2 linked regions of the Peterkaempfera bronchialis genome follow. The protein of the gene in region 2 binds, or shares a complex with, the protein of the main gene of each other region. Links are inferred from orthologs where the notes say so. Each region holds a gene or a part of one and is shown on either strand. Other genes may lie near its edges.

The links.
Region 1: the proteins of uvrB (region 2) and pcrA are in contact, whole or in part, in a crystal structure (PDB 7EGT), measured with the Thermus thermophilus proteins. The link is inferred for Peterkaempfera bronchialis from one-to-one orthologs. Residues at the interface, in WP_096411307.1 of Thermus thermophilus: Glu23, Leu25, Arg26, Asp27, Gly28, Glu29, Arg30, Phe31, Arg55, Glu326, Asp327, Phe328, Glu379, Ser382, Gln383, His398, Gly400, Arg401; in WP_096412145.1 of Thermus thermophilus: His654, Arg656, Phe657, Gln666, Asp668, Glu669, Lys680, Arg681, Leu682, Ser683, Lys685, Tyr686, Ala687.

Annotation. Positions count from the first base shown.
Region 1 is NZ_CP031264.1:2,628,461-2,643,283, forward strand. Bases 3,933-7,126 are described here. They hold pcrA (DNA helicase PcrA), read right to left. Parts: upstream 6,767-7,126; coding sequence 4,133-6,766; downstream 3,933-4,132. Other genes in these bases: C7M71_RS11460 (M23 family metallopeptidase), read left to right, coding at 3,933-4,086; C7M71_RS11470 (nucleotidyltransferase domain-containing protein), read right to left, coding at 6,779-7,126. In the rest of the region: C7M71_RS11445 (SWIM zinc finger family protein), read left to right, coding at 1-132; C7M71_RS11450 (DUF5691 domain-containing protein), read left to right, coding at 188-1,861; C7M71_RS11455 (cobalamin B12-binding domain-containing protein), read right to left, coding at 1,930-2,343; more of C7M71_RS11460, read left to right, coding at 2,650-3,932; more of C7M71_RS11470, read right to left, coding at 7,127-7,618; C7M71_RS11475 (nucleotidyltransferase domain-containing protein), read right to left, coding at 7,615-8,325; C7M71_RS11480 (hypothetical protein), read right to left, coding at 8,419-8,772; C7M71_RS11485 (acyltransferase family protein), read right to left, coding at 8,824-10,053; C7M71_RS11490 (LuxR C-terminal-related transcriptional regulator), read right to left, coding at 10,166-10,873; C7M71_RS11495 (ATP-binding protein), read right to left, coding at 10,870-12,255; C7M71_RS11500 (PspC domain-containing protein), read left to right, coding at 12,563-14,152; C7M71_RS11505 (hypothetical protein), read left to right, coding at 14,149-14,430; C7M71_RS33190 (Rieske (2Fe-2S) protein), read right to left, coding at 14,496-14,823. UniProt on the Escherichia coli protein: A helicase with DNA-dependent ATPase activity. Unwinds DNA duplexes with 3'-5' polarity. Translocates on single-stranded DNA with 3'-5' polarity. Initiates unwinding more efficiently from a nicked substrate than double-stranded DNA.
Region 2 is NZ_CP031264.1:5,270,236-5,284,825, reverse strand. What follows is about bases 11,117-14,077. They hold uvrB (excinuclease ABC subunit UvrB), read right to left. Parts: upstream 13,667-14,077; coding sequence 11,567-13,666; downstream 11,117-11,566. Other genes in these bases: zapE (cell division protein ZapE), read right to left, coding at 13,727-14,077; C7M71_RS23365 (TerD family protein), read right to left, coding at 11,117-11,325. Outside these bases: C7M71_RS23405 (Rieske (2Fe-2S) protein), read right to left, coding at 22-546; C7M71_RS23400 (hypothetical protein), read right to left, coding at 620-1,981; excinuclease ABC subunit UvrA, read right to left, coding at 2,095-4,989; C7M71_RS23390 (maleylpyruvate isomerase family mycothiol-dependent enzyme), read left to right, coding at 5,417-6,217; C7M71_RS23385 (MBL fold metallo-hydrolase), read left to right, coding at 6,285-6,935; C7M71_RS23380 (LPXTG cell wall anchor domain-containing protein), read left to right, coding at 7,161-8,444; C7M71_RS23375 (lamin tail domain-containing protein), read right to left, coding at 8,657-9,115; C7M71_RS23370 (TerC family protein), read right to left, coding at 9,520-10,506; more of C7M71_RS23365, read right to left, coding at 10,744-11,116; more of zapE, read right to left, coding at 14,078-14,590. UniProt on the Escherichia coli protein: The UvrABC repair system catalyzes the recognition and processing of DNA lesions. A damage recognition complex composed of 2 UvrA and 2 UvrB subunits scans DNA for abnormalities.

The sequences.
Region 1 (14,823 bases), 2.6 Mb from region 2 along the record:
GCCGGGCTGTGGCGGCTGGCCGCCGTCTCCGGCGGGCGGCCGGTGACGGTCTTCGGCGAGTGCGGACACCGGGGCTTCAGCCCGGTCACGGTCTGGGACGCCGACGGGACCGCGATCGGGCTCTGCCCATGACCACCGCACCTGCCCACCCGCCCAACCGCCCGCCCGTCGAAGGGAGACCCCGCCGATGACCCCGCCGATGACCCCGCCGATGACCGCACCGCAGACCCAGCAGACTGGGCAGACCCAGCAGGCCGACGCATGGGAGGCGCTGGTGGCCACCGCGCTGCTGGGGACGGACCGGCGGCCGGTGCCCGGCCTCACCGGCACCCCCGCCCTGGCCGGGGCCGCCGCAGCCGTCGACCGCTCCGACCCGGCCGCCGCGCTGCTCGCGGTGGCCGCGCTCAGCACGGTGCACCGCCGGGCGGGACTGCGGCCCGCCACCGCGCCCGCGCCCGCGTCCGCGCCGCCGAATCCGACACCCGAGCCGGCCTCGGACGACCCCCGTCCGCCGCTGCCCGAGCCGGCCCGGCGGCGGCTCGGGATGCTGCTCGCCGACCGCAGCGCCTCGGCGGCTGCGGCGGCCACAGCAGGCACGGCGGCCAACCTCGCCGAGCTGCTGCCGCAGTGGCTCGGCGCGGCCCGCGCCCGGGGCTTCCGAGCGCCCGCGCCACTGCTGCCCGCACTGCTGGACGCCGCCCGGGCCCGCAGCGAGCTGCGGCCGGACGCGGTGGCGCTGGCCGGTCCGCTGGGCCGCTGGCTGGCGGAGCGGAACCCCGACTGGCGGTTTGTGCTCCGGACGGTTCCGGAGGCCACGGCAGCGGACGGCGGGCAGCCGCCGGACGGCGACGCCATCTGGCACGAGGGGCTGTTCGCCGAGCGGGTCACCCATCTCACCCGGCTGCGCCGCCGCGATCCGGCGGCCGCCCTGGATCTGCTGCGCTCCACCTGGTCCACCGAGCGAGCCGAGGACCGGCTGCTCTTCCTGGACGCCCTCCAGGAGCGGCTGACCGCAGCCGACGAGCCGTTTCTGGAGGCGGCACTCGGCGACCGCAGCAAGAACGTCCGGCTGACCGCCGCCGAGCTGCTGTCCACGCTGCCCGGTTCGGCGCTGGCCGCCCGCATGGCCGACCGGGCCAGGGCCGCCGTCCGACTGCGGCGCGGCCCCACCGGGGAGGTCTTCGCGGTCGAGCCGCCCGCCGTCTGCGACGAGGCGATGCAGCGGGACGGCATCGCCCTCACCTCACCCACCGGGCGGGGTGAGCGGGCCTGGTGGCTGGGCGAGATCCTGGCCGCCGCACCGCTCTCCCTCTGGACCCGCGAGACCGGCCGCAGCCCGGAGCTGCTGCTGACGCTGCCGGTCGCCGACGGCTGGGGCGACGACCTGCGGGAGGCATGGGCCCGGGCTGCGGTGCGGCAGCACGACGCGGGCTGGGCGCGGGCGCTGCTGGGGCCGCCGCCCCGGCCGGGCGGCCGGGGCGGGGGTCGTGCCTCGGGTGCTCCGGCGAAGCTGCTGGCGGTGCTGGAGCCGGAGGAGCGGGCCGCCTGGACGGCGGCGTTCGTGGAGGTCCACGGGTTGGGCGAGGCGTTCCAGATGCTGGGTGCCTGCGCGGTGCCATGGTCGCCCCGGCTGGGCGCGGCAGTGGTCGGCGCGCTGGAGCGGGCGGCCGGTTCCGGGGCCTATCCGTGGAGCCACAGCGGGGTGCTGGGCATGGCCGAGCGCGCCCTGGCCCCGGAGGACGCGGACCGGGTGGCGGCGCTGGCCTCGGCGGCGGAGGGCGGCGCGGCATGGACCGAGACCTTCACCCGGCTGGCCGGGACCCTGCGCTTCCGCGCGGCGATGCTCGCCGAACTCGGCTGACCGGCGCCCGCCGGGCACCGGCAGCCGATCCGACAGCTGGTCCGACAGCTGGTCCGGCAGGCGGTCCGTCAGGCGGCGGAGGAGGTACGCAGATTGGCCTCGACCCAGGCGACGACATCCCGGGTGGGGGTGCCGGGGGTGAAGATGTCGGCGACCCCCATGGCCTTCAGCTCGGGGACGTCGCCGTCGGGGATGATGCCGCCGACGAAGACCTTGATGTCGGCGGCGTCCTGCTCCTTGAGCAGCGCCATCACCTTGGCGCAGAGCGTCATATGGGCACCGGAGAGGATCGACAGGCCGATGCCGTCGGCGTCCTCCTGGATGGCGGTGTCCACGATCTGCTCCGGAGTCTGGTGCAGACCGGTGTAGATGACCTCCATACCGGCGTCCCGCAGCGCACGCGCAATGACCTTGGCCCCGCGGTCGTGGCCGTCGAGACCCGGCTTGGCGACGACCACGCGGATCGGTCCGGACACTCCCATTCCTGCCTCCAGATCTGTACGGGACTTGCGTTAACACTCAATAACATCCCTGGAGGGAGGGTAGCGCCACCCGTGCCGGAGCGCCGTTTCGCGGACCGGGGGGAGGGCAAAGTCACAACCGAACGCATGCACTGCGTGTTCACGCCTCCGCAAGCCGATCCGGCCGACCCGGTTCGCCCGGTTGCCCCGCAGCCCTCCCACCCGACTCCCGCCGGACACCCGGTCTGGCTGGAAAGATTGTCGCCGGTCCGTCTTCGGGGATACAGTCGCCGCTGTTCTCCTGCTGTCGAGGCGAAAGTTGAGCCGGTGGCGTACGAAGGCCAGGGTGCCGGGGCTGTCTTTCCGCCTCCTGCCGCACCTGACCAGTCGTACGCCGAGTACACCGACTACGCCGAGCCCACCGAGTACGCCCGGCCCACCGAGTACACCGGGTACACCGGCACCACCTACGACACCACCGGCGCCTGGTACGGCTACGGCGGGGTGACCGCCGAGCAGACCGGCACCTGGACCACCGCCGCCACCACCACGGCCGAGGGCTGGCAGCAGGACCCGTATGCGACCGCCTACGGCTATGGCACCGCCGAGACGTCCTGGTCCGCCGACCCCTCGGCGGACGTCTCCTGGGGCACCGCCACCCTCACCTCCCCGGACGCCACCGGCGCGTACACCACACCGGACCTGTACGGCGCCGTGGGCTACGACGGCTACCCGCAGGACACCGCCGTGCAGGGATACGGGACATACACCGAGTACGGCACCACCCAGGACTCCGCCGCCCAGGACTTCGCAGGGCAGGACTCCGCTGCCCAGGACTTCGCAGGCCAGGACGGGCAGGACGGTTTCGCCTACGACGAGTACCCGTACGAGGACGAGTACGACGAGGCGCCCCACGACGGGACCGCCGCCCCCGAGCCCGCAGCGGCAGCGGCAGCGGTACAGGCCACGCAGACGACACAGACCACACAGGCCATGCAGGCCGCAGCGCCGCCGGTGGGCGGCCGGGCCGCCGCCCGGGCGGCCCGCAGCAAGCCCCGCACCGCCCGGCGCTCGGCCCTGCTGACCATCGCCGTCCCGTCGGTCGCCGTGATGGGCGTGGCCGCAGCCGCCGCCGTCACGGTGAGCATCCCCGACCAGGGCTCCTCGCATGACTCCGCCGCCGGCACCCCGGAGGCCACCCCCTCGCCCAAGGCCGCGGTGGCGCTCTCCTCCAAGCTGGACACCCAGCTGGCCGGGCTGCGCAAGAACGCCGACGACTTCGCCGGCCGGGTGAGCCGCAACCAGGCCCGCATCGACCTGAAGAAGCGGCAGGAGGACGAGAAGAAGCGCAAGGAGGCCCTGCGCCCCAAGTTTGTGCTGCCGGTCGCCGAGCACGGCCTCTCCGCCACCTTCGGCATGGCCGGCACCCACTGGGCGGCGCTGCACACCGGCATCGACTTCCCGGTGAGCTGGGGCACCGACGTCCGCGCCGCCACCGACGGCACCGTGCGCACCCAGTGGAACTCGGCGTACGGCTATATGGCGATCGTCACCGCGTCCGACGGCACCGAGACCTGGTACTGCCACCTCAGCTCGTACCGGATCCGCTCGGGCAAGGTGAAGGCCGGCGACACCATCGCCTACTCCGGCAGCAGCGGCAACAGCACCGGCCCGCATATGCACTTCGAGGTGCACCCCGGTGACGGCGCCCCCGCCGTGGACCCGATCCCCTGGCTGCTCAGCCACGGGCTCAACCCGCGCTGAGCAGCCACCCGCCCTCCGCAGCGGGCCCCCCGGCCCCCGGCCCCCGCTACAGCTTCTCCACCGGTGCGTAGCGCAGCAGCAGCCGCTTCTTCCCGGACCCGCCGAAGTCGATCGTCGCCTGCGCCTTGTCACCGGCCCCGGTGGCCTCGACCACGGTGCCCAGCCCGAAGGTGTCATGGCTGACCCGGTCGCCCACGGCCAGCGCCACCACCTCCCGCTCCTGCACCTTGCGGGCGGACTTGCCCCATCCCGCCCTCGGCGAGGCCGACGCCGAGGAGGAGCCCCTGGCCCCGGTCACCCCGCCCAGCACCCCGGTGGACGGCGGCGCCGCCGCAGCGCCGGACCGCTTCCAGTCGATCAGCGCCTCCGGGATCTCCTCCAGGAACCGCGACGCGGGGTTGTACGAGGGCTGGCCCCAGGCGCTGCGCATCACCGACCGGGTGAGGTACAGCCGCTCCCGGGCCCGGGTCACCCCGACATAGGCGAGGCGCCGCTCCTCCTCCAGCTCCTTGGCCTGGCCGAGGGCGCGCATATGCGGGAAGACGCCGTCCTCCATGCCGGTGAGGAAGACCACCGGGAACTCCAGGCCCTTGGCGGTGTGCAGGGTCATCAGGGTGATGACGCCCTGTGCCTCGCCCTCCTCGTCCTGGTCCGGGATCTGGTCGGAGTCGGCGACCAGGGCGACCTGCTCCAGGAAGTCCGACAGGGTGCCTTCGGTGTTCTCCTGCTCGAACTCCAGGGCGACGGCGGCCAGTTCCTGGAGGTTCTCGATCCGGGTCTCGTCCTGCGGGTCGGTGGACGCCTGGAGTTCCGCGAGGTAGCCGGTCTCCTCCAGCACCGCCTCCAGCACGGTGGCCGGACCGGCGCCGCCCTCGGCGATGGAGCGCAGCTTCTCCATCAGGTCGTTGAACTTCTTCACCGCGTTGGCGGACCGCGCGGCCATGCCGTACGCCTCGTCCACCCGGCGCAGCGCCTGGGCGAAGGAGATCCGCTCGCGCAGCGCCAGCGCGTCGATCATCGCCTCGGCGCGGTCGCCGATGCCGCGCTTGGGCACATTGAGGATGCGGCGCAGCGGGACGGTGTCCTCGGGGTTGGCGAGCAGCCTCAGATAGGCGAGGACGTCCCGGACCTCCCTGCGCTCGTAGAAGCGCACCCCGCCGACCACCTTGTACGGCAGGCCGACCCGGATGAACACCTCCTCGAAGACGCGGGACTGCGCATTGGTGCGGTAGAAGACGGCGACGTCGCCGGGCCGGGCATCGCCGGCGTCGGTCAGCCGGTCGATCTCCTCGGCGGCGAACTGGGCCTCGCTGTGCTCGTCGTCGGCGACATAGCCGACGATCTTCGCCCCGTCCGCCCCGGCCGTCCAGAGGTTCTTGGCACGCCGGTTGGTGTTCCGCTCGATCACCGCGTTGGCGGCGGTGAGGATGGTCTGGGTGGAGCGGTAGTTCTGCTCCAGCAGGATGGTGGTGGCGTCCGGGTAGTCCTCCTCGAACTGGAGGATGTTGCGGATGGTCGCACCCCGGAAGGCGTAGATCGACTGGTCTGCGTCGCCCACCACGCACAGCTCGGCGGGCGGCAGCTCGGCCAGGCCCTCCTCCTCCGGCCGGACCAGATCGCCGTCCACGGTCCGCTTCGGTGCCTGGCCGACGGCACCGCCGGTCAGCTCACGCACCAGCATGTACTGGGCGTGGTTGGTGTCCTGGTACTCGTCGACCAGGATGTGCCGGAACCGCCGCCGGTAGTGCTCCGCCACCTCGGGGAATGCCTGGAGCAGGTGGACGGTGGTCATGATGATGTCGTCGAAGTCCAGGGCGTTGGCCTCGCGGAGCCGTCGCTGGTAGAGGGCGTACGCCTCGGCCAGCTTCCGCTCCATCGGGTTGGCCGCCCGGTCGGCGTAGGTCTCCTCGTCGACCAGCTCGTTCTTGAGGTTGGAGACCTTGGCGGTGAAGGACTTCGGCGGGTACTGCTTGGGGTCCAGGTCCAGGTCGCGGCAGACCAGCGACATCAGCCGCTGCGCGTCGGCGGCGTCGTAGATGGAGAAGCTGGAGGTGAAGCCCAGCCGCTTGCTCTCCCGCCGCAGGATGCGCACACAGGCGCTGTGAAAGGTGGAGACCCACATCGCCTTGGCCCGCGGGCCCACCAGGTGCTCGACGCGCTCCCGCATCTCGCCGGCGGCCTTGTTGGTGAAGGTGATGGCCAGGATCTCGCCGGGCCGGGCCCCGCGCGCCGCCAGCAGATAGGCGATGCGGTGGGTGAGCACCCGGGTCTTGCCGGAGCCCGCTCCGGCCACGATGAGCAGCGGCGAGCCGGAGTGCACCACGGCCTCGCGCTGCGGCGGGTTCATCCCGTCCAGCAGCTGCGCCGGGTCCACCACCGTGCGCGGCGCCCCGTTGGCGTGGTACGCGTCCCGGTCCACCGGGCCGGTGAAGTCGCCCTGGAAGAGGTCGGCGGGGATGGCCTCCTCATAAGGGGCCTCATAGGGGGCCTCGTCCTCGGAGGCCTCCCCGTAGGGGCCCGGCTCATCCGGCCCGGCCCCGTAGGGCGCGAAGCCGTCCTCCTCCGGGTGCGGCGGCGGCTCCTCGGCCGTGAAGGCGGCGGGCCGCGCGGGGACGCCCCCGGGCCCGGTGGCGAGGCCGTCGAGGCCGGGGAGGGGGATGTCGTCAAAGAGGCTACTCATCGCCCCCCGAGTCTATGACCTGCCTCCGACACCGGTCCGCCGCTCCTCCGATCCCAGCCGCGCCCGCACCACCAGCTCATGCAGCTCCCGGTGGCCGCCCTGCCGATCGGGCAGGCCGCTCTCCCGCTCGGCCTCGTCCAGCTCCGCCTGAAGCGCCTCCACGGCGGCCCGCAGCCGCTCCCGGTCGGGCGCCCCCGGCAGCTCGGTGCGGAGCGCGTTCTCGGCGGACGCCTTGGCCGCGACCAGGTCCCGCAGATACGGGGGCGCCGACGGGATCTCGCCGGCCAGGGTCGACAGATGGGCCTGCACCTCGCCGCTGCGCATCAGGTGGATGCCGGTGAGCAGCGCCCGGAAGGTGTACAGCAGCGGCTTCAGCTCGTCGGTGCGCTCGAAGATCCGCCACTGGGTGCGGGCGAAGCCCCGGTAGTGGTGGGCGTGGTGCCGGGTGAGCACGGTGGGGGCGAGCGCGGCCAGCTCCCGGTGGACCGGTGTGGTGCGGACGACCAGCGGGGAGAGCAGCTGCTCCAGCACATAGCCGTTGCGCCGCAGCATCAGCCGGGCGAACTTGGCCAGGTCATGGGTGACCAGGTCCAGTTCGACGCCCTGCCGCAGCCACATCCGGCTCTGGGTGTCCCGGGGCGTCTCCAGCCCCACCAGCTCCTCGACCGGCAGCAGATGGGCGCCGCGCAGATCCACATCGGAGTCGGCGGACGGGAAGCCGTACAGATGGGCGCCGGAGACCGTGGCGAAGACCAGCGGCTGCTCCACCTCCTCCGCCAGCACCTCACCCAGCTCCGGCACCCCCGCCGCCGTGAGTACGTCCTTTGCCACTGTCGTCCCGCTGGTCATCATGGGCTCACCCTCTCGGCGTCCAGTGTCCGGCGCCGCACCGAGACCAGCCACTCCTCGACCCGCGCGGTGTCGGGCTCGGCGGGCAGCGGGCTGTCCGCCAGGGCGGCGTCGGCCCGGCGGGTGAGCCGGTCGCGGCGGACGCCGATCTCGTCCCAGTCGATCTCTCCCCTGCCCACGGCGAGCAGCGCCGCACGCTCCTCGCCGACGTCCAGCCGCAGCCGCCCGGTCTCCAGCAGCCCGGCGCAGCAGGCCAGCAGCCGCAGCAGATGCAGCAGGTGCTTGCCCTTGGGCTGCTCGCCCCTGGCCCGCCGGGCCTCGGCCCTGGCGAACTGGCTGTCGGCGTGGCGGACGAAGGTGCGGTGGATGCGCCGGGAGAGGAAGGCTGGAGCGAGGGCGCGCAGCTCGTCCCCCACCGGGGTGGTGTGCTCGACCAGCGGGGAGTGCAGCACTTCGAGCGCGCTGGGGTTACCGGCCAGCGCCAGTTCGCAGATCCGCTCGACCTCCCAGCTGAACTGCTCGGGGAGCGGTCCGGCCAGGTGGCGCGGGGGCTTCTCCAGCCGCCAGAACGCGCTGGTGGGCGTCACGAAGATGCCGCGCCGGTCGGTGTCGGACGCCTCGGTGGCCAGGCCGAACGCACGCGAGCCGACGATCACCGAGAGGACGGTGTGCTCGGTGACCAGGTGCTCCCAGCTCTCCATGCGCGCCATCCTGGCGTGGGCCGTCCGGCCACCGCGAACGGTTTTCGGGGTGGCCGCCGGCGGGCGGCTCAGGACAGCGGGCGGCTCAGGTCAGCGGGCGGCTCAGGTCCAGAGAGTGGCGATGAAGATATTGAGGGCGGTCAGCCCGCCGATGGCGCCGACCACGCCGCCGGATGCCTTCTCCTCGTCCCGGTTGACCCAGACCAGCAGCAGCACCGCCACCAGCACGGCGAGCTTGACACCGATCTTGATCATATTGGGGTGGTGGTGGTTCGCCTCGTTGAGCCCCACCAGCACCATGCCGGTCACCAGCATGGTCAGCGCGCCGTGCACCATGGCAGGCACCACCCGGCCCTGTCCGGCCTTCAGGCTCTTCAGCTGGGTGAGGAACCCGCCGAGCAGAGCGGCTATGCCGATGATGTGCAGGGCGACAAAGAACTTGATGAGCACGTCCACCCGGCCGATGGTACTCAGCCGCCCCAGACGGCCCGCCCGCGCCCCCAGGGGTCAGGCCGCGCCGCCCGGGGCAGCCCGCTCGGCCTGCTCGGCGCGCTCGGCCCGTTCGAAGGAGTCGGCACGCCGCAGGGCGTGGAAGGAGGAGTCCAGCCAGCGCCGCAGCAGCCGGGCGGCGGGCCGCTCCACCCAGCGGTGGACCAGCCAGGCGAGGGCGAGCAGCGCGGCGGTCAGTCCGGCCAGCAGCAGATACGGGTTGACCAGGCCGTGCAGCTTCATCAGCACGATCCAGCCGATCTCCTGGTGCAGCAGGTAGAGCGGATAGGTGAGCGCCCCGGCGGTCGTCAGCCACGGGTACCGAAGCCGGCGGAAGGCGCCGAGGGCCGTGCCGAGCACCGCCAGGAAGGCCACGGTGACCACCGTCAGCACGACCGGGAAGGAGAGCGGATGCCCGGAGCCGCTGATGTACGGCCTGACCAGGGTGTGCATCTCATGCTGCGCGACCAGCCAGGAGAAGCCGACGATGCCCCAGAGCAGGGGGTTGGGCCCCACCCGGTACATCAGGTACATCGCCACCCCGGCGATGAAGAACGGCGCGTACTGCGGCATCACCACCAGGTCCAGCAGCGGCAGCCCGGAGCGCGGGGTGAGCAGCACGGCGAACATCCAGATGCCGCAGAAGAGCACCACCCGCCGGTAGGTCACCCCCAACGCGGCCACGATCGCAAAGAGCACATAGAAGCGGAGCTCGACCCAGAGCGTCCAGTACACCGGGTCGATGTCATCGACGGCCAGGCCAGCCTGACCCATCGTCAGATTGGAGAGCACCCGGCTGAACGTCAGCTCCCGCTGGTCCACCCACGGCGGCCGGACCAGGAAGAGCACCACCGAGGTGGTCAGCACGGCCACCCAGTAGGCGGGCAGCAGCCGCACCACCCGGGACCGGAAGAGGTCCCTGGCGGGCCGCCCCCAGCAGGACATGCAGATCACAAAGCCGCTGATCAGAAAGAAGAGCTCGACCCCGAGCCAGCCGTACTGGCCGACCGCGTGCGCCGCCGGGACCACGTCCCTGGTCCGGCCGCCCCAGATGGCCAGGGCCTGCTGGATGCCCGTGTAGTGCCAGGAGAGCACCCCCAGGGCGGCCAGCAGCCGCAGCCCGTCCAGCACCTGGAGGCGGGGTCGGCCGGACTGTCCGCGCCGCGCCCCCGCAGGCTGCCGGTCAGGGTCGGCTCCGGGGCCCGGGTCGCGGCGAGAGGGGCGCTCCAGCGTGACAGTGGGTGGCATAGGGCCGGTCCCTCCGGAGTCGGGGGCTTCCGCCTGCCGCCGCTCTCGGCAGCGACCCGACCGACCCTACCCAGCGGAGCACCGGCCGCCGGGTGCGCACCGCCGGTACCGGTCAGACCAGTCGGCGGGCGGTCGCCCACCGGGTCAGCTCATGCCGGTTGGACAGCTGGAGCTTGCGCAGGACCGCCGACACATGGCTCTCCACGGTCTTCACCGAGATGAACAGCTGCTTGGCGATCTCCTTGTACGCGTATCCCCGGGCGATCAGCCGGAGCACCTCGCGCTCCCGCTGGGTGAGCCGGTCCAGGTCCTCGTCGACCGGCGGGGTGTCGGTGGCCGCGAAGGCGTCCAGCACGAACCCGGCCAGCCGGGGCGAGAAGACCGCGTCGCCGTCGGAGACCCGGAAGACCGCCGCCACCAGGTCGGCACCGGTGATGGTCTTGGTCACATAGCCGCGCGCACCGCCCCGGATCACCCCGATGACGTCCTCCGCCGCGTCCGACACCGAGAGCGCCAGAAAGCGCACCGCGCCCGCGCCGTCCGCCCCCTCGGTCATCAGCGGCGCACAGCGGCGCAGCACCTCCACCCCGCCGCCGCCCGGCAGGTGCACATCGAGCAGCACCACGTCCGGCCGGGTGGCGGTGACCACCTGGACCGCCTGCTCCACGTCGTCCGCCTCGCCGACCACGTCGATCCCGGTACGCGCGGTCTCGCCGATCTCGGCGCGCACCCCGGTACGGAACATCCGGTGGTCGTCGACGAGCACCACCCGGGCCGTCCGGCCCTGCCCCGCCCCGACCGCTTCCTCGGTCCCGGTCATGTGTCCGCCCTCTCCATCTCCAACTCGACCTCGGTGCCGCCGGCCGGCGCGGGCCGCACCCGCGCATGGCCGCCGTTGCGGCGCATCCGGCCGATGATCGACTCCCGTACGCCCATCCGGTCCTCGGGCACCGCGTCGAGGTCGAAGCCGGGGCCTCGGTCACGCACGAACACCCACACCGTCCTCCCCTCGACCTCGGTGTAGACCTGGACCGGTCCCCCGCCACCGTACTTGGCCGCGTTCACGGTGGCCTCACGCGCTGCCTGAACCTGCGCCGACAGCCGCTCGTCCATCGGGCAGTCGCCGACGCAGACCACCTCCACCGGCACCCCGTGCAGGTCCTCCACCTCGGCCGCCACCTTGCGCACCCGCTCGGCCAGGGTGTCCGGGGTCTCCGCCGCCGCCTCCGGCCGGTAGAGCCACACCCGCAGCTCGCGCTCCTGCGCGCGGGCGAGCCGGGCGACCTCCTTGGCGTCCTCGGCGTGCCGCTGGATCAGGGTGAGGGTGTGCAGTACCGAGTCATGGACATGCGCCGCGATCTCGGCCCGCTCCTGCGCCCGGATCCGCTCCCGGCGCTCGGCGCCCAGGTCCTGCCACATCCGCAGCGCGTACGGGCCCACCAGCACCAGCACTCCGGCCAGCACCGCCAGCGACGCCTCCAGCACCGCGCCGAGCTGCGTCTCCGAGCCCTGGATCACCAGCAGGCCGATGATGCCTGCGGCGACCAGCACCACCCCGGCCACGATCCGGATCACGGCGGTGCGGCGCTTGCTGCCGTCCAGGCCGAACCAGCGCTGCCAGCGGGAGTCGTCGGCCTGCCGCCACACCAGGGCGACACCCACCCCGATGGTCAGCAGCGGCCAGACATACGGCTTGGCCGCCTGGATGTGCAGCGCGTTGAGCAGCGCCAGGATGCCCACCACCACGGCGAGCAGCGCCACCAGCTGGCCGAGGTTCTCCCGGGTGGCGCGGCGCGGCGGGGCGGCGGCAGCCGCGTCCGGCGGCAGGCCGAAGGACTCGCCCTGGAAGGTGCGCTGCAATGCCTCGCGCAGCCTGCCGATCCGGCCCCGGCCGCCCTTGTGCAGCGGCTCGCCGCGCGCGCCCGGTACAAAGGCGCCGCCCACATACGCCCACTCGCCGGGCCCGGCGCCCCGGGCCGGTTCGCCGATGCCGAGCGGCACCACGAACCAGAAGGCGGCGTAGAGCAGCACCCCTATGCCGTCGGCGAAGAAGAGCAGCACAAAGGCGATCCGCACCCAGGCCACCGGCAGGCCGAGGTGGACCGCGAGGCCGCCCGCCACCCCGCCGACCACCCGCTGCTGCGGGCTGCGGTAGAGCTTGCGATACGGGGGCCGCTCCTCCCCGGCCGCCGGCGCGGACACACCGGAGGGCCCGGTGGCGCCCAGCGGCGCGGCGGGCTCGGCGGCGGCGGAAGGCGCGGAAGGCGCGGCGGGGGCCGAGGGGGCTGAGGGGGCGGTGCTGGCTGAGGGGGGTGCGGAGAAGGGTTCGGCGGAGGGGCCGGTGCTGGCGGAGGGGTCGGTGCCGGGTGCTGCCACGCCACCGATCGTCACACGGGCGCGGGGGCGCGCGCATCAGGGTCACGCCCCTCAACTCTCTCAGGGAGAGATCAGGGTCGGAGCAGGGGTGCAACCGGTTGGTCCCGGCCGCCCGCACCCGCAGGATGGAACCATGACGGACGACCGCACGCCACCCTCGCCGGCCGAAGGGCCCGCCGCCCCCGGCGAAGCCGCAGCGAGTCGCAGTGGACGCGAGCAGCGACAGGCGACCGGGGACCGAGGGGGCGACGGCACCGGGTCGGGCGCGTCCGGCGGCGCCACCGCCGCCGAGGACGGCCCCGACGCACCCCGCCCACCGCTGGTACGCAGCGACCGCCACCGGGTGGTGGCCGGGGTCTGCGGCGGTCTCGGCCGCCATCTCGACATCGACCCGGTGGTCTTCCGGGTGGTGGTCGCGGTGCTCTGCCTCTCCGGCGGCCTCGGGCTGTTCCTGTACGGCCTGGCCTGGCTGATCGTCCCCGCCGAGGGGTCCCGCAAGACCGAGATCCAGCGGGTGCTCACCGGCCAGGTGGACGCCCAGTCGATCGGCGCGGTCCTGCTCACCGTGATCGGCACCGGTGTCTTCTTCTCCTGGATGGACCGTGGCGACCACCTCTTCCCGCTGCTGCTGCTCGGCGTGCTGATCTTCTTCGCGGTGCGGTACGACCCCGAGCGGCGCGGCCACCGCGAGGGCGATCGCCAGTCGCGCCGCTCGCAGGGCCCGTACGACCGGCACCTCGACCGCGAGGAGATGCGCGCCTGGCGGCAGGAGTGGCACGCGCAGTGGCGGCAGCAGCGTCAGCAGTTCCGCGACGAGTGGGCGGTACGGCGGGAGGAGGTGCGGCGGGCCGCCCAGTCGCCGACCGGCTACCGCTGGGACCCGAGGCACCCCGAGCGCAACCCGTACGCCCCCCATGACGCGCCGCCGCCGACCGCCGCCGCGCCCGCCTGGTGGCAGCGCGAGGACCTGCCAGCCGGCGACCCGCTGCGCAAGCCCGGCGCCGGGCCGTCCACCGCACCGCCAGCCGGGCCATCCGCCGGGCCGGAGCCGGATGCGCCCTGCCTGATGCGCCCGTCCCGGCACCACCCCTGGCAGCACCCGCCGTACCAGCGTGAACGGAGCTTCCTCGGCCCGGTCGCCCTGCTGCTGTCGCTGGGGGCGGGCGCGGCGGTGTGGGCCGCCTCGGGCGGGCAGAACGGCGAGGTCCGGCTGACCACGGTGCTGGCTGCGGTCCTGCTGGTGCAGGGCCTTGCGCTGCTGATCGCCACCCGGTGGGGACGGGTGCGGGGGCTGGTGCTGCCCGCCCTGCTCACCACCCTGGCGCTGGCCGCCGCAGGCACCGTCGACCTGCCGATCAGGGCGTCCGTGGGCGAGCGCATCTGGGTACCGGCCGATGTCTCCCAGGTGGAGCGGACCTACAGCCTGGGGGCGGGCAACGCCCGCCTGGACCTCAGCCGGATCGACCCGGCCGGCGCCACCGTCGCCACCAGCGTGCGGCTCGGCGCCGGCGACCTCACCGTCACCGTGCCGAACAACGTCACGCTGCGGGTGGTCGTGCACAGCGCGGCGGGCGAGGTCCAGCTGCCGGGGGGCGACCGCATCGGAGGGGTGGGCACTGAGCACCGGGCCAACCTGCCGCCGCTCGGCGGCGCAGAATCGAAGGGCACCATCACCCTCGACCTCAAGGTCGGGCTGGGAGACGTAAGGGTGGTCCGCCAGTGAAGCGCCACGAGGTCGACATCTTCTCGCTCATCGCCGGTCTCACCTTCACCGCCATCGCGGTGGTGTACCTGATCGCATCGCTCAACGACCGGTCGGTGAACGGGCACATCGTGATCCCGGTCGCCCTGATCGCGCTGGGCACCGCCGGGCTGGCCGGGGCGGTGGCCCGGATGGCGCGGCGGAACCGCCAGGCGGCCGCAGCGGAGGCGGCAGCGGAGGCCGAGTTCGGGGAGGTCCCGCCGCCGCAGTTCATGGCGTCCGGCGACGACGACCGCTGAACGGTCTCACCCGTCCGGCCCAACCGCCGGGCACCGACTGCGGCTGCGGCTGCGGCCGGGCCCGGTCAGCTCTGGCGCTTGCCCAGTTGCAGCCGGTCGCCGCTGCGGGTGATGCCATAGGTCGCCAGTCCGGTGGCGGCCGGGCCCTCCAGCCGCGCCCCGGTGGCCGCGTCGAAGACCGAGTTGTGGCAGGGGCAGACCAGCTTGCCGTCCTTGGGCGCGTTCACCACGCACTGGGCGTGCGGGCAGACCGCCGAGAGCGCCGTGTAGCGGCCCTGCTGCGGCTGGAGCACATAGACGGCGTCACCGGTCGCCGGATCGGTGGTCCGGACCGCACCGCCGACCTTGACCTCGGCCGCCGCCACCGAGGGCGCGGCACCACCGGCGGGCGGC
Region 2 (14,590 bases):
CGGCGACCGGCTGCGCGGCGATCAGCTTCCGGCGATGAGCTTGCCGTCCTCGACCCGCACCGGGACCTCGGCCAGCGCGGTGGGGGCTGGGCCCTCCACCACCGAGCCGTCGGCGACCCGGAAGTGGCTGCCGTGGCAGGGGCACTGGATGAGCCCGTCGGCCACCTGGTCCACCACGCAGCCGGCGTGGGGGCAGACCGCGCTGAACGCCCTGAACTCGCCCTTGGTCGGCTGGGTGACCACAAGTCTGTCCTCCCGGTGGACGACGCCGCCGCCGACCGGCACCTCGGTGGGCGAGCCCAGGTCGATCGGGCCCCTGGGGACCGACGTACGAGGGCGCGCGGAGCCGCAGGCCGCCAGGCCGAGCGCCGCCGCACCGGCCACGCCCGCCACTGCGGCGCCGCGCAGCACCGTACGCCGGGCGGGACAGGGGGCGCTGTCGGCGGCGCTGCCAGGGGCGGTGTCACGGGCGGTGTCACAGGCGGTGTCACGGGCGGGGGCGGTCTCGGGGGCGGTCTCGGGGTGTCCGCTCTGGGGGTGGTGCATGCTCGGCGCTCCGTCGGTGCGGCTACGTGAGGCGGTCCAGGGCGTGTCCGGCGCCGCCGGGGTCGTCGCGACTCTACCTCCGGGGCAGCGCGGCTCCGGATACGGCGGTCGGTGCGGCGGGCTCGGGTACGACCCGGCCGGAACGCAGCAGGTCGACGGCGAGCGGCACACCGAGCACCACCGGTACCCAGAGCAGTGCCCAGAGCCGGTCCTGCTGGCTGACCAGCGGGTGGGCGGCGGCGGTGGCCACGCCGACCGCCGCCGCGGCGGCGGCCAGCACGCCGAGGACGCGGCAGCGGCGCAGCAGCGCCCAGCCGGCCAGGCAGAGCAGGACCGGCAGCAGCGGCTGGGCGGCCTGGTCGCGCAGCCACTGCGCCCAGTAGTGGACGTCCAGTCCGAGCAGCCGCTGCCAGGGGTCGGTGACCAGGGCCCGGTGGAAGTTGCGGCTGAAGGTGTCCTGGAGGCTCTCCGCCGCGTCCGGCAGCCGCAGGGCGGAGGCGCCGACCGCGATCAGCGCCGCCGAGGCGCCGGCCAGCGCGGCCAGCGGGACGGCCCCGGTGCGGGCGGCGGCCGGGGGTCGGCCGGGCCGGGCGAACAGCAGGCAGGCCGCTGCCAGGGCGAGGGCGCAGGCCAGCGTCAGCGCCGCCGAGTACTTCACCAGAGCGGTGGCCCCGAGCGCGGCGAGCAGCAGCCCCGCTCCGGCCGGGCGGCGGCCGTGCAGCAGCCACCAGGCGCCCAGCAGGGCCGCCAGCACCCCGACGGTCACGGCGCCCTCGGCCAGCGGCTGGGCGGTCCACCAGCCCAGGCGGCTGGAGAGGAAGAGGAGCTGCCCGGCCACGGCGGCCGTCGGTGACCCGCCGACCTGCCGCAGCACTGCGACGACCAGCAGCGACGCCCCGATGGCGAGGAGCAGGCCGGTCAGCCACATGCCCCGGGCGACGCCGATCAGAGCCACTGCGGGAGAGATCAGCAGGGGGTAGCCGGGCCTGGTCTCGAAGATCCGCTCATAGCGGGGGTCGGTCGGGGCAAGCCCGCCCGCATTGGTCCGCAGGCAGGTCCGCAGCCCGGTGTTGCGGCCGGCGTGGCTCCCGGCCGGGACCGGGTCGAGGGCGCGGCTCCGTTTGCGCTGCGCCGCCCGGTCGGCGCAGTACGCCCGGACCGCCTGCTGCCGGGCCTCGGCCGGGGAGGCGCCGAGGATCTCCAGGCTCTGCCGGGCGTAGCGGTAGGAGTCGTTGGCGAGCGTCCAGTTGGGGTGGGCGACCACCTGGAGGGCGGCGAACACCAGGGCCACCAGCAGCGGCACGGCGATGGCCCGGCGTGCCCCCGTACGGCCGCCCCCGACCGCCGGCGGGGTCTGCGGCGGGGCGGACCGCATCGGCGGCGGCCCGATGTGGACCAGCGGGTCGGGGGCCTCGGCGGCGGTCGGTGCGGACATACCGCCCATGGTGGGCACCGCTCCCCCGCCGCCCGCCGCCCGGCGCTCCGCCGAGCGGCGGGAACCACACGGTCGGCGGGCGGCGGGCGGCGGGCGGCGGGCGGCGGGCCTGCCTAAGCGGTGGTGCGCTTGCGGCGGGTCCGCTGGGCGGGCACCGCGTCGCTGACCCGGTCGCCGAGGATGTCGCGGAGGAACTTGCCGGTGTGGCTCTCGCCCACGGCCGCGATCTCCTCCGGGGTGCCCTCGGCCACCACGCCGCCACCGCCGTGGCCGCCCTCGGGGCCCATGTCCACGACCCAGTCGGCGGTCTTGATCACATCGAGGTTGTGCTCGATGACGATGACCGTGTTGCCCTTCTCCACCAGGCCGGAGAGCACCTTGATCAGCTTGCTGATGTCCTCGAAGTGCAGCCCGGTGGTCGGCTCGTCCAGGACGTAGACGGTGCGGCCGGTGGAGCGCTTCTGGAGCTCCGAGGAGAGCTTGACCCGCTGTGCCTCGCCGCCGGAGAGGGTCGGTGCGGACTGGCCGAGCCGGACGTAGCCGAGGCCGACCTCGTTGAGGGTGCGCAGATGGCGGGCGATGGACGGTACCGCCTCGAAGAAGCCCAGGGCCTCCTCGATCGGCATGTCCAGCACCTCGGCGATGGACTTCCCCTTGTAGTGGACGTCCAGCGTCTCCCGGTTGTAGCGGGCGCCGTGGCAGACCTCGCAGGGGACGTAGACATCCGGCAGGAAGTTCATCTCGATCTTGATGGTGCCGTCGCCGGAGCAGTTCTCGCAGCGGCCGCCCTTGACGTTGAAGGAGAACCGGCCCGGCAGATAGCCGCGCACCTTGGCCTCCGTGGTCTCCGCGAAGAGGCGGCGGATGTGGTCGAAGACGCCGGTGTAGGTCGCCGGGTTGGACCGGGGGGTGCGGCCGATCGGCGACTGGTCGACATGGACCACCTTGTCCACCAGGTCGGTGCCGGTGATCCGGGTGTGCCGCCCGGGCACCGAGCGGGCGCCGTTGAGCTCCCGGGCCAGGTGGGTGTAGAGGATGTCGTTGACCAGGGTGGACTTGCCGGAGCCGGAGACGCCGGTGACGGCGGTGAGGGTGCCCAGCGGGAAGCCGACGGTGACGTCCTTGAGGTTGTGCTCACGGGCGCCGTGGACGACCAGCTGCCGCTTCCGGTCGCGCGGCCGCCGCTCCTCTGGGGTGGCGATGGACCGCTTGCCGACCAGGTACTGCCCGGTCATCGACTCCTCGTTGGCCAGCATCTCGGCCAGCGGCCCGGAGTGGACCACCTTGCCGCCGTGCTCGCCCGCACCGGGGCCGATGTCCACCACCCAGTCGGAGGTGCGGATGGTGTCCTCGTCGTGCTCCACCACGATCAGGGTGTTGCCCAGGTCGCGCAGCCGCACCAGGGTCTCGATCAGCCGGTGGTTGTCCCGCTGGTGCAGACCGATCGACGGCTCGTCCAGCACATACAGCACACCGACCAGGCCGGAGCCGATCTGGGTGGCCAGCCGGATGCGCTGCGCTTCGCCGCCGGAGAGGGTGCCTGCGGCGCGGTTGAGCGAGAGGTAGTCCAGACCGACGTCGACCAGGAACCGCAGCCGCTCGTTGACCTCCTTGAGCACCCGCTCGGCGATGGTCTTCTCGCGGGCGCTCAGGGTCAGCCCCAGCAGGAAGTCCGCGCAGTCGCTGATCGACATGGCCGCGACCTCGGCGATGGACTTCTCCTGGACGGTGACGGCCAGCACCACCGGCTTGAGCCGGGTGCCCTGGCAGCCGGGGCAGGGCACCTCCCGCATATAGCCCTCGAAGCGCTCGCGGCTGGAGTCGCTCTCCGCCTCCGAGTGGCGCCGCTGCACAAACGGCACCGCGCCCTCGAAGGAGGTGGTGTAGGAGCGCTCGCGCCCATAGCGGTTGCGGTAGTGGACCGCGATCTGGGTCTTGTGGCCGTACAGCAGCGCCTTGCGCGCCCGGGCCGGCAGCCCGGCGAACGGGATGTCGGTGCGGAAGCCCAGCTCGGTGGCGAGCGCGCCGACCAGCCGCTGGAAGTACTCCTTGGTGTGGCCGAGCGCCCAGGGGTGGATGGCGCCCTCGTCGAGCGACTTCTCCTCGTCGGGCACCACCAGCTCGGCGTCGACCTCCATCCGGGTGCCGATGCCGGTGCACTCCGGGCAGGCGCCGAACGGCGAGTTGAAGGAGAAGGACCGGGGCTCCATCTCCTCGAAGGAGACGTCGTCGTACGGGCAGTACAGATGCTCGGAGAACATCCGCTCGCGCTGCGGGTCGTCCTCCGGGAGGTCCACGAAGTCCAGCACCACCATGCCGCCGGAGAGCCCCAGCGCGGTCTCCACCGAGTCGGTGAGGCGGCGCTTGGCGGACTCCTTCACGGTGAGGCGGTCCACCACCACCTCGATGGTGTGCTTCTCCTGCTTCTTCAGCTTGGGCGGCTCGGTGAGCTGCACGGTGGCGCCGTCCACCCGGGCGCGGGCGTAGCCCTTGGCCTGGAGGTCGGAGAAGAGGTCGGCGTACTCCCCCTTGCGCGCCCGCACCAGCGGGCTGAGCACCTGGAAGCGGGTGCCCTCCGCCAGCTCCAGCACCCGGTCGACGATCGCCTGCGGAGTCTGCCGGGCGATCGGCCGGCCGCAGTGCGGGCAGTGCGGCTTGCCGATGCGGGCGAAGAGCAGCCGCAGGTAGTCGTAGACCTCGGTGATGGTGCCGACGGTGGAGCGGGGGTTGCGGGAGGTCGACTTCTGGTCGATGGAGACCGCCGGGGAGAGGCCCTCGATGAAGTCGACGTCGGGCTTGTCCATCTGCCCCAGGAACTGCCGTGCGTACGAGGAGAGCGACTCCACGTAGCGCCGCTGGCCCTCGGCGAAGATGGTGTCGAAGGCCAGCGACGACTTGCCCGACCCGGACAGCCCCGTGAAGACGATGAGCGCGTCGCGGGGCAGGTCGAGCGAGACGTTCTTCAGGTTGTGCTCGCGAGCACCGCGGACGATGAGGCGGTCTGCCACGCTTCTGCGCCTTTCTCCGGAGAGGGTCTGGGGCTGGAGGTATGAGGCTGGCGGTCTGGGGCGATCGACGCCGTTATGGGGGCGGCCCGGCTCGGTCCGGCGCTCGGCCCATGGACGGGCGGACGCGGCGCCATACCGGCGGCGGCGTCATAGGCCCACGGTCGATCGTAACCAGACGGCTCGGGCGTTTCTTCCAGGTTCGGCAGGATCGGAGGACCAGCGTATAGCTCACGCGTTCGAATATCGAGTCTGTCCAGCCAGAAGCACCCGAACGAGTGACGGCCCGCGCCGCCCCACCCGCCCCCGCGCCGACGCAAAACCGCTGCCGGCAACGGAGACCACGGGTAGCGTCCGATAGTGCGCCCCCGCCGGACCAACGACCGGGGAGGGCCCGGGAAACGCCACCGACCCCAGGAGGACCCGCCCGATGCCCGAAGCGACCGACCCCGCGACTCCCGCCCCCGCCGCACCGGACGCCGCCCCGGCCCTCGTCCGCGACGACCTGGCCGAGGTCGCCGAGGCCACCGAGCGGCTGCTGCGCACCGTCGCTGGACTGGAGCCCGCCGCCCTGGCCGAGCCCTCCCTGCTGCCGGGCTGGACCCGGGGCCATGTCCTCGCCCACCTCGCCCGCCACGCCGACTCGCTGGTCAACCTGCTGACCGGCGCCCGCACCGGGCAGGACATCCCGCAGTACGCCGGCGAGGACGCCCGGGACCGGGGCATCCAGGACGGCGCCGGGCGCCCCCTCGGGGAGCAGCTGGCGGACCTGCGCGCCTCCCATGAGCGGTTCGCCGAGGCGGCCGCCGCGATGCCCGCCGACGCCTGGTCCACCCTGCTGCGCCACCGCCACGGCTACACCTTCCCCGCCTCCGAGATCCCCGGGAAGCGGCTGGTGGAGCTCGAGTACCACCATGTCGACCTGGACTCCGGCTACACCCCCGCCCACTGGTCGGCCGCCTTCGCCGACCACGAGCTGGAGCGGCTGGCCGCCAAGTTCCGCGCCGCCCCGGAGGCGGAGCCGGTACGGCTCCTGGTGGAGGCCGCAGAGCGGGAGCTGCGCATCGGCCCCCCGGCCGACCGGCCCGAACTCACCGTGGAGGGCCCGGTCCGCGCCCTGGCCGCCTGGCTCTCCGGCCGCTCCGACGGCGACGGCCTCCAGGTCCACCGCGACGGCGTCCAGCTCACCGACCCGCGCACCGCGCTCCCGAAGCTGCCCCCGATGGGATGACGCCAGGCACCCGGTGCGTGATCATGGACAAGAGTCCACTCCGTACGAGAAAGAGGAGCGCGAGCCCATGTCCTACCACGGAGCGGTGAAGGTCGGCGGGCCGCCGGACGTGCGTGAACTGGCCCATCTGATGATCACCAAGGTGGCGGTCGGCCCGATGGACAACAACGCCTATCTGCTGCGCTGCCGCGCCACCGACGAACAACTCCTGATCGACGCGGCGGCCGACGCACCGACCCTGCTGGAGACGGTCGGCGACCGCCTGGCCACCGTGGTCACCACCCACCGCCACCGCGACCACTGGTCCGCGCTGGCCGACGTGGTCGCCGCCACCGGGGCCCGCACCGCCGCCGGACGCCATGACACCGAGGGCATCGCCGTCCCCACCGACCTCCCGCTGGACGACGGCGACACCGTCCGGGTCGGCGATGTCCGGCTCACCGTCCGCCACCTGATCGGCCACACCCCCGGCGCGATCGTCCTGGTCTACGACGACCCCCAGGGCCACCCGCACCTCTTCACCGGGGACTGCCTCTTCCCCGGCGGCCCCGGCAGGACCGCGAATCCGGGAGACTTCGCCTCGCTCATGGACGGACTGGAGGAGAAGGTCTTCGGCGTCCTCCCGGACGAGACCTGGATCTACCCGGGCCATGGCAACGACACCACGCTCGGAGTCGAGCGCCCTCGGATCCCGGAGTGGCGCGACCGGGGCTGGTGATCCGGTCGCACGGGGCCGGGACAGGGCTTCGTCCACCCTTGACCGGATTGGCACGGTCCGCGTTCACACTCGGCACGGCTGCCTCCGAAGTTGCTCCAAAAAACTCTGCACCCGGCTGCAACCGTTGGTGAAAAGAAGCGTCTCTACATGCGAGGCACCGCAACAGAGTGCCGGAGCGGACGCGGCCCATCAGGCAGCGCCGCCTGTTGACACTGGGGGATCAGCATGAAGACCGAAGGCACCGCCATGCCGCGCACCGCCCGCACCGCCCGCCGCTCCGCGTCTGCGGCGGCACTGCTCGCGTGCATCCTCGGCTCCGGCGCGGTGCTCACAGCGGCACCCTCCGCGTTCGCCGAGTCGGCACCGTCCGCGGGGATCACCCTCTCCGCGAACACCCCGGCGTCGGTCGGTTTCGCCGGTCAGCCGGTCGAGTTCACCGAGACGATCGACAACACGGGCACGCCCCGCCCGGTCGCCCTTGAGCTGGACGCCACGACCGGCCCGGGGGTGCCGGAGAACGGGCTGGTGATGCAGTTCCTGGAGGGGAGCACGTGGAAGGACCTGGCGCTGACGTACGACGTCGGCCAGGGCCGCTTCGAGGGCCGATCGGAGAACTTCCACCTGGCCGTCGGCCAGCGGACCCTGAAGCTGCGGATCGGTCTGCCGATGGGCACCCCGTTCAACGGGGCCAGCAATGGTGGGACGCAGTCGATCAAGCTGCACTCTGCGGTGGCCGACGCGGCCGACGAGTGGAACCCGCTGGCCGAGGACACCCACACGATCGGCGTGACCTCCATCTCCTCCTCGGTGTCCCACGTCCCCGCCACGGTGGTCGCGGGCGGCGCGCCGATCGAGTTCGACGCGACGCTCTCCAACCCGACGCCCTCGGACTATGTGCGCCTCGGCAATGTGCTCTTCATCGACGCCCCGGCGAAGGTGCAGGTCCGTACCGGGAACGGTGCCTGGACCACCCTGGGGCCGATCCAGGGCCGCGACCGCCAGGGCTTCTACCTGGACGGGGAAAGCTCCTCGGCCAAGGCCGGCACCACCCACACCGTCCGGGTGCGGCTCAGCTACCCGAGCAGCGCGAAGCCGGGCAAGGCCACCATCAGCCCGTGTGTCTTCGTCAACGAGGGCCGCGAGAACTTCCGGGGCACGACGCTCTGCTCCAGGAGTGCGACCGTGACCATCGCGGCCGGCCCGTCTGCCGGCGCCTCGCCGAGCCAGAGCGCGACCCCGACGCAGAGCGCCGCGCCGAGCCAGAGCGCGACGCCGACCCAGAGCACCACCCCGACTCGGAGCGCCACCCCCAGCAGCGCTCCGAGTCCCGCGCAGAGCACCTCGCCCGCGCCGGCTGCCGCCCCTGTGACGCCCGCCTCCTCCAGCGGCGGCGACGAGCTCGCCCACACGGGCGCCGGCAGCAGCACCCTGCCCCTGGCGCTGGGCAGCGCCGCGCTTGTCGCCGGCGGCGCGGCCCTGCTGGTGTTCCGTCGCCGACGCAGTGCCTGATCATTCGCCAGATCATGACCTCGGGCATCCTCGCCTGAGGCCCGGGTAGCAGCCCGGCCGATGGCCGCCCCCTCCGGTGGGCGGCCATCGGCCTTCTCGGGGTCCGGAGCACTCAGCCGCCGACCGGCCCTGGCTCACCGACGATCCCGTCCCCGCTGGACCAGAGGTCCGGCCGCGTCGAGGACGCGGCCGGACCTCTCTCTCACCGCAGGTCAGCGGCGGTGGCCCGGGTGGTGGTCGATGCGGCCGCCCCAGCTCGCCTGGTCCACGACGCGACCCCGGTCGTCCCGCAGGGTGGCCGTGTCCACGCGGTCCCACACGGAGCGGCGCTGCTCCTGGTAGACGTCGCGGAAGGTGTCACGGCCGTGGCCGGTGTGGACCCGCACGGACTGGTGTCCGCGCAGGCTCACATGGCGGAGGCGGAACGAGTGCCGGTCACGGTCCGACAGGGTCCAGCCGCGCAGGTCCACGGGGCGGCCGGAGGTGTTGGTGAGGGTGATCCACTCCCGGCTCGCGTTGCCGTCCCGGTGGACCGGGCCCAGCTCGACGATCGCGCGGTGGCGGTCGATCCGGTGGTGGGGGTGGCCGGCCGCCTGGGCCGTACCGGTGCCGAGAACGGCGGCCGCTGCGGTGGCGGCGAGGAGCATGGAGGCGATGCGACGTGCGTGCATTGATGTCCCCTGGTTCGGTGCGCGGCCTGGGTGCGGCTGCGCCGATGGGATGACCGTACGAGGCATCGCGGGCGGCCCGGGGTAGCTCGGCCACGACTTCCCCCGAAGAGGTGATCATGGTGCGGGGTCGGCGGTCCGCCGCCCCGGCGTGCGCCGGGTGCCCGCGCCGCGTCCGGGGCCCGAACACCGGCCGGTCGGCCGGAATACCCGCTGGTCAGAGCGGTGCCGGGTGGCCTTCCCGAACGCCTGCGCGCCGCCTGCGGCGGTGGGCCGGAGGCGGCGCGGGGCGGCGCGAAGGGCGACGAACCGTGCGGCGCGGGCGGGGTTCACCCCTGAGGGGGACGACCCGCACGACCGGGCCGCACGACCGGGCCGCACAGCCGGGCCGCACGGCCACGGGCGGCTCAGGCGTCGATCGAGTGGCGCTGCTCCGCCCGCTCCGCCTCGGCCTTGCGGCGGGAGGCCAGCAGGCTGGTCGCCGTGGTGACCACGAGCACGGTGCAGATGACGCCCAGCGAGACCGGGATACCGATCTGGGGGACGTGCACCCCGGACTCATGCAGCGCATGCAGCACCAGCTTGACGCCGATGAAGCCCAGGATGATCGACAGGCCGTAGGAGAGGTGGACCAGCTTCGCCAGCAGGCCGCCGATGAGGAAGTACAGCTGGCGCAGACCCATCAGCGCAAAGGCGTTGGCGGTGAAGACGATGTACGGGTCCTGGGTCAGGCCGAAGATCGCCGGGATGGAGTCCAGCGCGAAGAGGACGTCCGTGGTGCCGATCGCCAGCATGACGATCAGCATCGGGGTCATCAGGCGACGGCCGTTCTCCCGGACGAACAGCTTGGTGCCGTGGTAGCCGTCGGTGGCGGGGAAGCGCTTCTGTACGGCCTTGAGCAGGCGGTTCTCCTTGAACTCCTCGTCCTGCTCATCGGACCGGGCGTCCTGGATGAGCTTCCAGGCGGTCCAGATCAGAAAGGCGCCGAAGAGGAAGAAGACCCAGGAGAAGGTGGAGAGGACGGCGGCGCCGGCCGCGATGAAGCCGGCTCGGAGCACCAGGGCGACAAGCACGCCGACCATCAGCACCCGCTGCTGGAAGACGGCGGGCACCGCGAACCTCGCCATGATCAGGATGAAGACGAAGAGGTTGTCGACGCTGAGCGACTTCTCGGTGATGTAGCCGGCGAAGAACTCACCGGCGGGCTGCGACCCGGCCTGCCACCACAGGACCCCGCCGAAGACGGCGGCCAGCACGACCCAGACGGCGGTCCAGGTACCGGCCTCCCTGAGGGAGACCTCATGCGGCTTTCGGCCGCCGATGAAGAAGTCGACAGCGATCAGGGCGCACAGCGCCACGATGGTGGTGGCCCACATGGCCAGGGAAACGTCCATCCTGCACCTCCGGCAGATTCGGCGAACACTCGTCGGCTGCCGGAGGTCTCTTCCGTCCACACCTCTGCGGACCGGCGCCCCGGGCACCGCCGGCTCTGCCGGGCGCTGCCGTGATGACGGGGACGCTGCGGGGGAATACTCCCCTCCGATACAGAGAACCCTACCAGGAACCCCCAAGGGAAGGTAAAGGAAGGTCCTACGAAGGTAAAAGATCGGAGGGTGGACTCCGCCCGGGGGCTACAGGAACGGCGCAATGGCGGGGAGCATGTCCTGGAAGGTCCGGGCCTGCGCCGGGGCGCCGATGGCGGCCATCTGCCAGCCGCCGGAGCCGTCGCGGTACACCTTGGCCATGATCTGGCCGGTGTGCGCACCGCCGCCGGTCAGCTCATAGCGGGCCAGCTCCTGGCCGCTGGTCTCGTCCACCAGTCGGCAGTGGGCGTTCTCCACCTGCTGGAAGTTCTGCCCGGTGTAGGAGCTGACGGTGAAGACGATCTGGGTGATGTGCACCGGCACCCGGGGCAGGTCCACCAGGATCGACTCGTCGTCACCGCCCGCGCCGACGCCGCCGACCAGGTTGTCGCCGGTGTGGCGGATGGAACCGTCATTGCTGACCAGGTGCTGGAAGAAGACCACGTCCGACGGGGTCTTGTCGGCGTAGAGCACCGCCGAGGCATCCAGGTCGATCTCTCGGGTGCGGGTGCCGAACAGTCCACGGCGTGGGGCGGCCTTCCAACCGAGGCCCATCCGCACGACTGCCAGCGACTCGCCACTGGACTTCTGAAGACTGACGCTCTGGCCCTTCGCCAGGTTCACCGACACGGTGCCGTCCTCTCTTCCGGATCGGCCCCGGTGATGACCGGCCGAGGCCCCCCTCTGCGGTGTTCCGGCGCGGTGCCGCGAGTGCGGGAGCGCGCCCGAGGGCTGATCCGCCCCCCATTGCCCCCACCCTATGGCGACCACGTCCGGCGCCACGCAGGGACTACCCCTGTGTGGCGCTGCTCAAAGACATTCTGCCCCGGCGGACCACCCCCACGGGTGGCGGGTCCGCCGGGGCGGCAGCTCAGACCATGCCTGCTTCGCGCATCTGGCGCAGCTCCTTTTTGAGTTCCCCGACCTCGTCGCGCAGCCGCGCGGCGACCTCGAACTGCAACTCGGCGGCGGCGGTGTGCATCTGGTCGGTGAGGCTCTGGATCAGCTCGGCCAGCTCGGCGGCGGGCAGGGTCTTGGCGTCGCGCCCGTCGGTGCCGCCCCGGCCCAGCGCCGGGACCGGCGCCTTGGTCTTGCCCACGCCCCGGTAGCCGGTGGAGAGCAGCTCCGTGGTGTCGACGTCCTCCCGGGCGATGGTGTCCAGGATGTCGCCGATCTTCTTCCGCAGCGGCTGCGGGTCGATGCCGCGCTCCCGGTTGTACGCGATCTGCTTCTCGCGCCGCCGGTTGGTCTCGTCGATGGCCTTCTCCATCGCCGGGGTGATCCGGTCGGCGTACATGTGGACCTGGCCGGAGACATTGCGCGCGGCACGGCCGATGGTCTGGATCAGCGAGGTGCCGGAGCGCAGGAAGCCCTCCTTGTCGGCGTCCAGGATGGCGACCAGGGAGACCTCGGGCAGGTCCAGGCCCTCACGCAGCAGGTTGATGCCGACCAGCACGTCGTACTCGCCGGCCCGCAGCTCGCGCAGCAGCTCGACCCGGCGCAGGGTGTCGATGTCGCTGTGCAGGTACCGCACCCGGATGCCCAGCTCCAGCATGTAGTCGGTGAGGTCCTCGGACATCTTCTTGGTGAGCGTGGTGATCAGGACGCGCTCGTCCTTCTCGGTGCGCAGGCGGACCTCGTGCACCAGGTCGTCGATCTGGCCCTGGGTGGGCTTGACGATGACCTCGGGGTCGACCAGTCCGGTGGGGCGGATGATCTGCTCGACCTGGCCGTCGCCCCGGGAGAGCTCGTATGGGCCGGGGGTGGCGGAGAGGTAGACGGTCTGGTCGGTCCGCTCCAGGAACTCCTCCCACTTCAGCGGCCGGTTGTCCATCGCCGACGGCAGCCGGAAGCCGTGCTCCACCAGGGTGCGCTTGCGGGAGGCGTCGCCCTCGTACATCGCGCCGATCTGCGGCACGGTGACATGCGACTCGTCGATGACCAGGAGGAAGTCCTCCGGGAAGTAGTCGAGCAGGGTGTTGGGGGCCGTCCCCGGGTCGCGGCCGTCGATGAACCGGGAGTAGTTCTCGATGCCGGAGCAGGTGCCGATCTGGCGCATCATCTCGATGTCGTAGGTGGTGCGCATCCGCAGCCGCTGGGCCTCCAGCAGCTTGCCCTGCTTCTCCATCCGGGCCAGGGTCTGCTCCAGCTCCTGCTCGATCTCGGAGATGGCGCGCTCCATGCGCTCCGGGCCGGCCACATAGTGGGAGGCGGGGAAGACGTAGAGCTCCTGGTCCTCGGAGACGATCTCGCCGGTGAGCGGATGCAGGGTGTAGAGCGCCTCGATCTCGTCGCCGAACATCTCGATCCGGACGGCCAGCTCCTCGTAGACCGGGAAGATCTCGATGGTGTCGCCCCGCACCCGGAAGGTACCGCGGGTGAAGGCCAGGTCGTTGCGGGTGTACTGGATGTCCACAAAGCGGCGCAGCAGGGCGTCGCGGTCGATCTCCTCGCCGATCTTCAGCGGGACCATCCGGTCCACGTACTCCTGCGGGGTGCCCAGGCCGTAGATGCAGGAGACCGAGGCGACCACGACCACGTCGCGGCGGGTGAGCAGCGAGTTGGTCGCGGAGTGGCGCAGGCGCTCGACCTCCTCGTTGATCGAGGAGTCCTTCTCGATATAGGTGTCCGTCTGCGGGACGTATGCCTCGGGCTGGTAGTAGTCGTAGTACGAGACGAAGTACTCGACGGCGTTGTTGGGCAGCAGTTCGCGGAACTCGTTGGCCAGCTGGGCGGCGAGGGTCTTGTTGGGCGCCATCACCAGGGTCGGGCGCTGGAGGCGCTCGATCATCCAGGCGGTGGTGGCGGACTTGCCGGTGCCGGTCGCGCCGAGCAGCACGACGTCCTTCTCGCCCGCGCGGACGCGGCGCTCCAGCTCGGCGATGGCCGCCGGCTGGTCGCCGTTGGGCTGGTAGGGGCTGACGACCTCGAAGGGCGCCACTTTGCGCTTGATGTCGGTGATGGGTCGCACGACACCCACCGTACGACCCACCACTGACAACCGGGCCGGGCCACTGACAACCGGGCCGGGTCAGGCCCCGGGGGCGACCCTGGCGCTGTCCCGGGCCAGGGCGACCAGCCGGGAGACGGCCCGCAGGTACTTCTTGCGGTAGCCGCCGCGCAGCATCTCCTCGCCGAAGATCTCGTCGAAGGGGGTGCCGGAGGCCACCACCGGCAGCTCGCGGTCGTACATCCGGTCGGCGAGCACCACCAGACGCAGCGCGGTGGCCTGGTCGGGGACGGGCCGTACCCCGCGCAGGAAGACCGCCTGCACGCCGTCGAGCAGCGCGCCGTAGCGGCTGGGGTGGACGGTGGCGAGGTGGGCCAGCAGGTCGCCGAAGTCGTCCAGGACGGCGCCGGGGGTGCGGGCGGCGGCCTCGGTGACGGTGTCGTCGGCGTACGGCGGCGGCGCGGCGGGCAGGCCCCGGTGGCGGTAGTCCTCGCCGTCGATCCGCAGCGGGCGGAAGTGCGCCGCCAGGCCCTGGATCTCGCGCATGAAGTCGGTGGCGGCGAAGCGGCCCTCGCCGAGCCGGTCGGGCAGGGTGTTGGAGGTGGCGGCGAGCTTGACGCCGCTCTCCACCAGCCGGCCGAGCAGGGTGGAGACCAGCACGGTGTCGCCGGGGTCGTCCAGCTCGAACTCGTCGATGCAGAGCAGCCGGTGGCCGGAGAGGGCCTGCACGGCCTGCTGGAAGCCGAGTGCGCCGACCAGGTTGGTCAGCTCCACGAAGGTGCCGAACGCCTTGGGGCCGGGGGCCGCGTGCCAGAGCGAGGCCAGCAGATGGGTCTTGCCGACGCCGTAGCCGCCGTCGAGGTAGACGCCCGCCGGGCCGGACCGGGCCGGTTCGGCGCGGCGGAACCAGCGGCGGCGGCCGCTGCCCGAGGCCGAGGCGCCGCC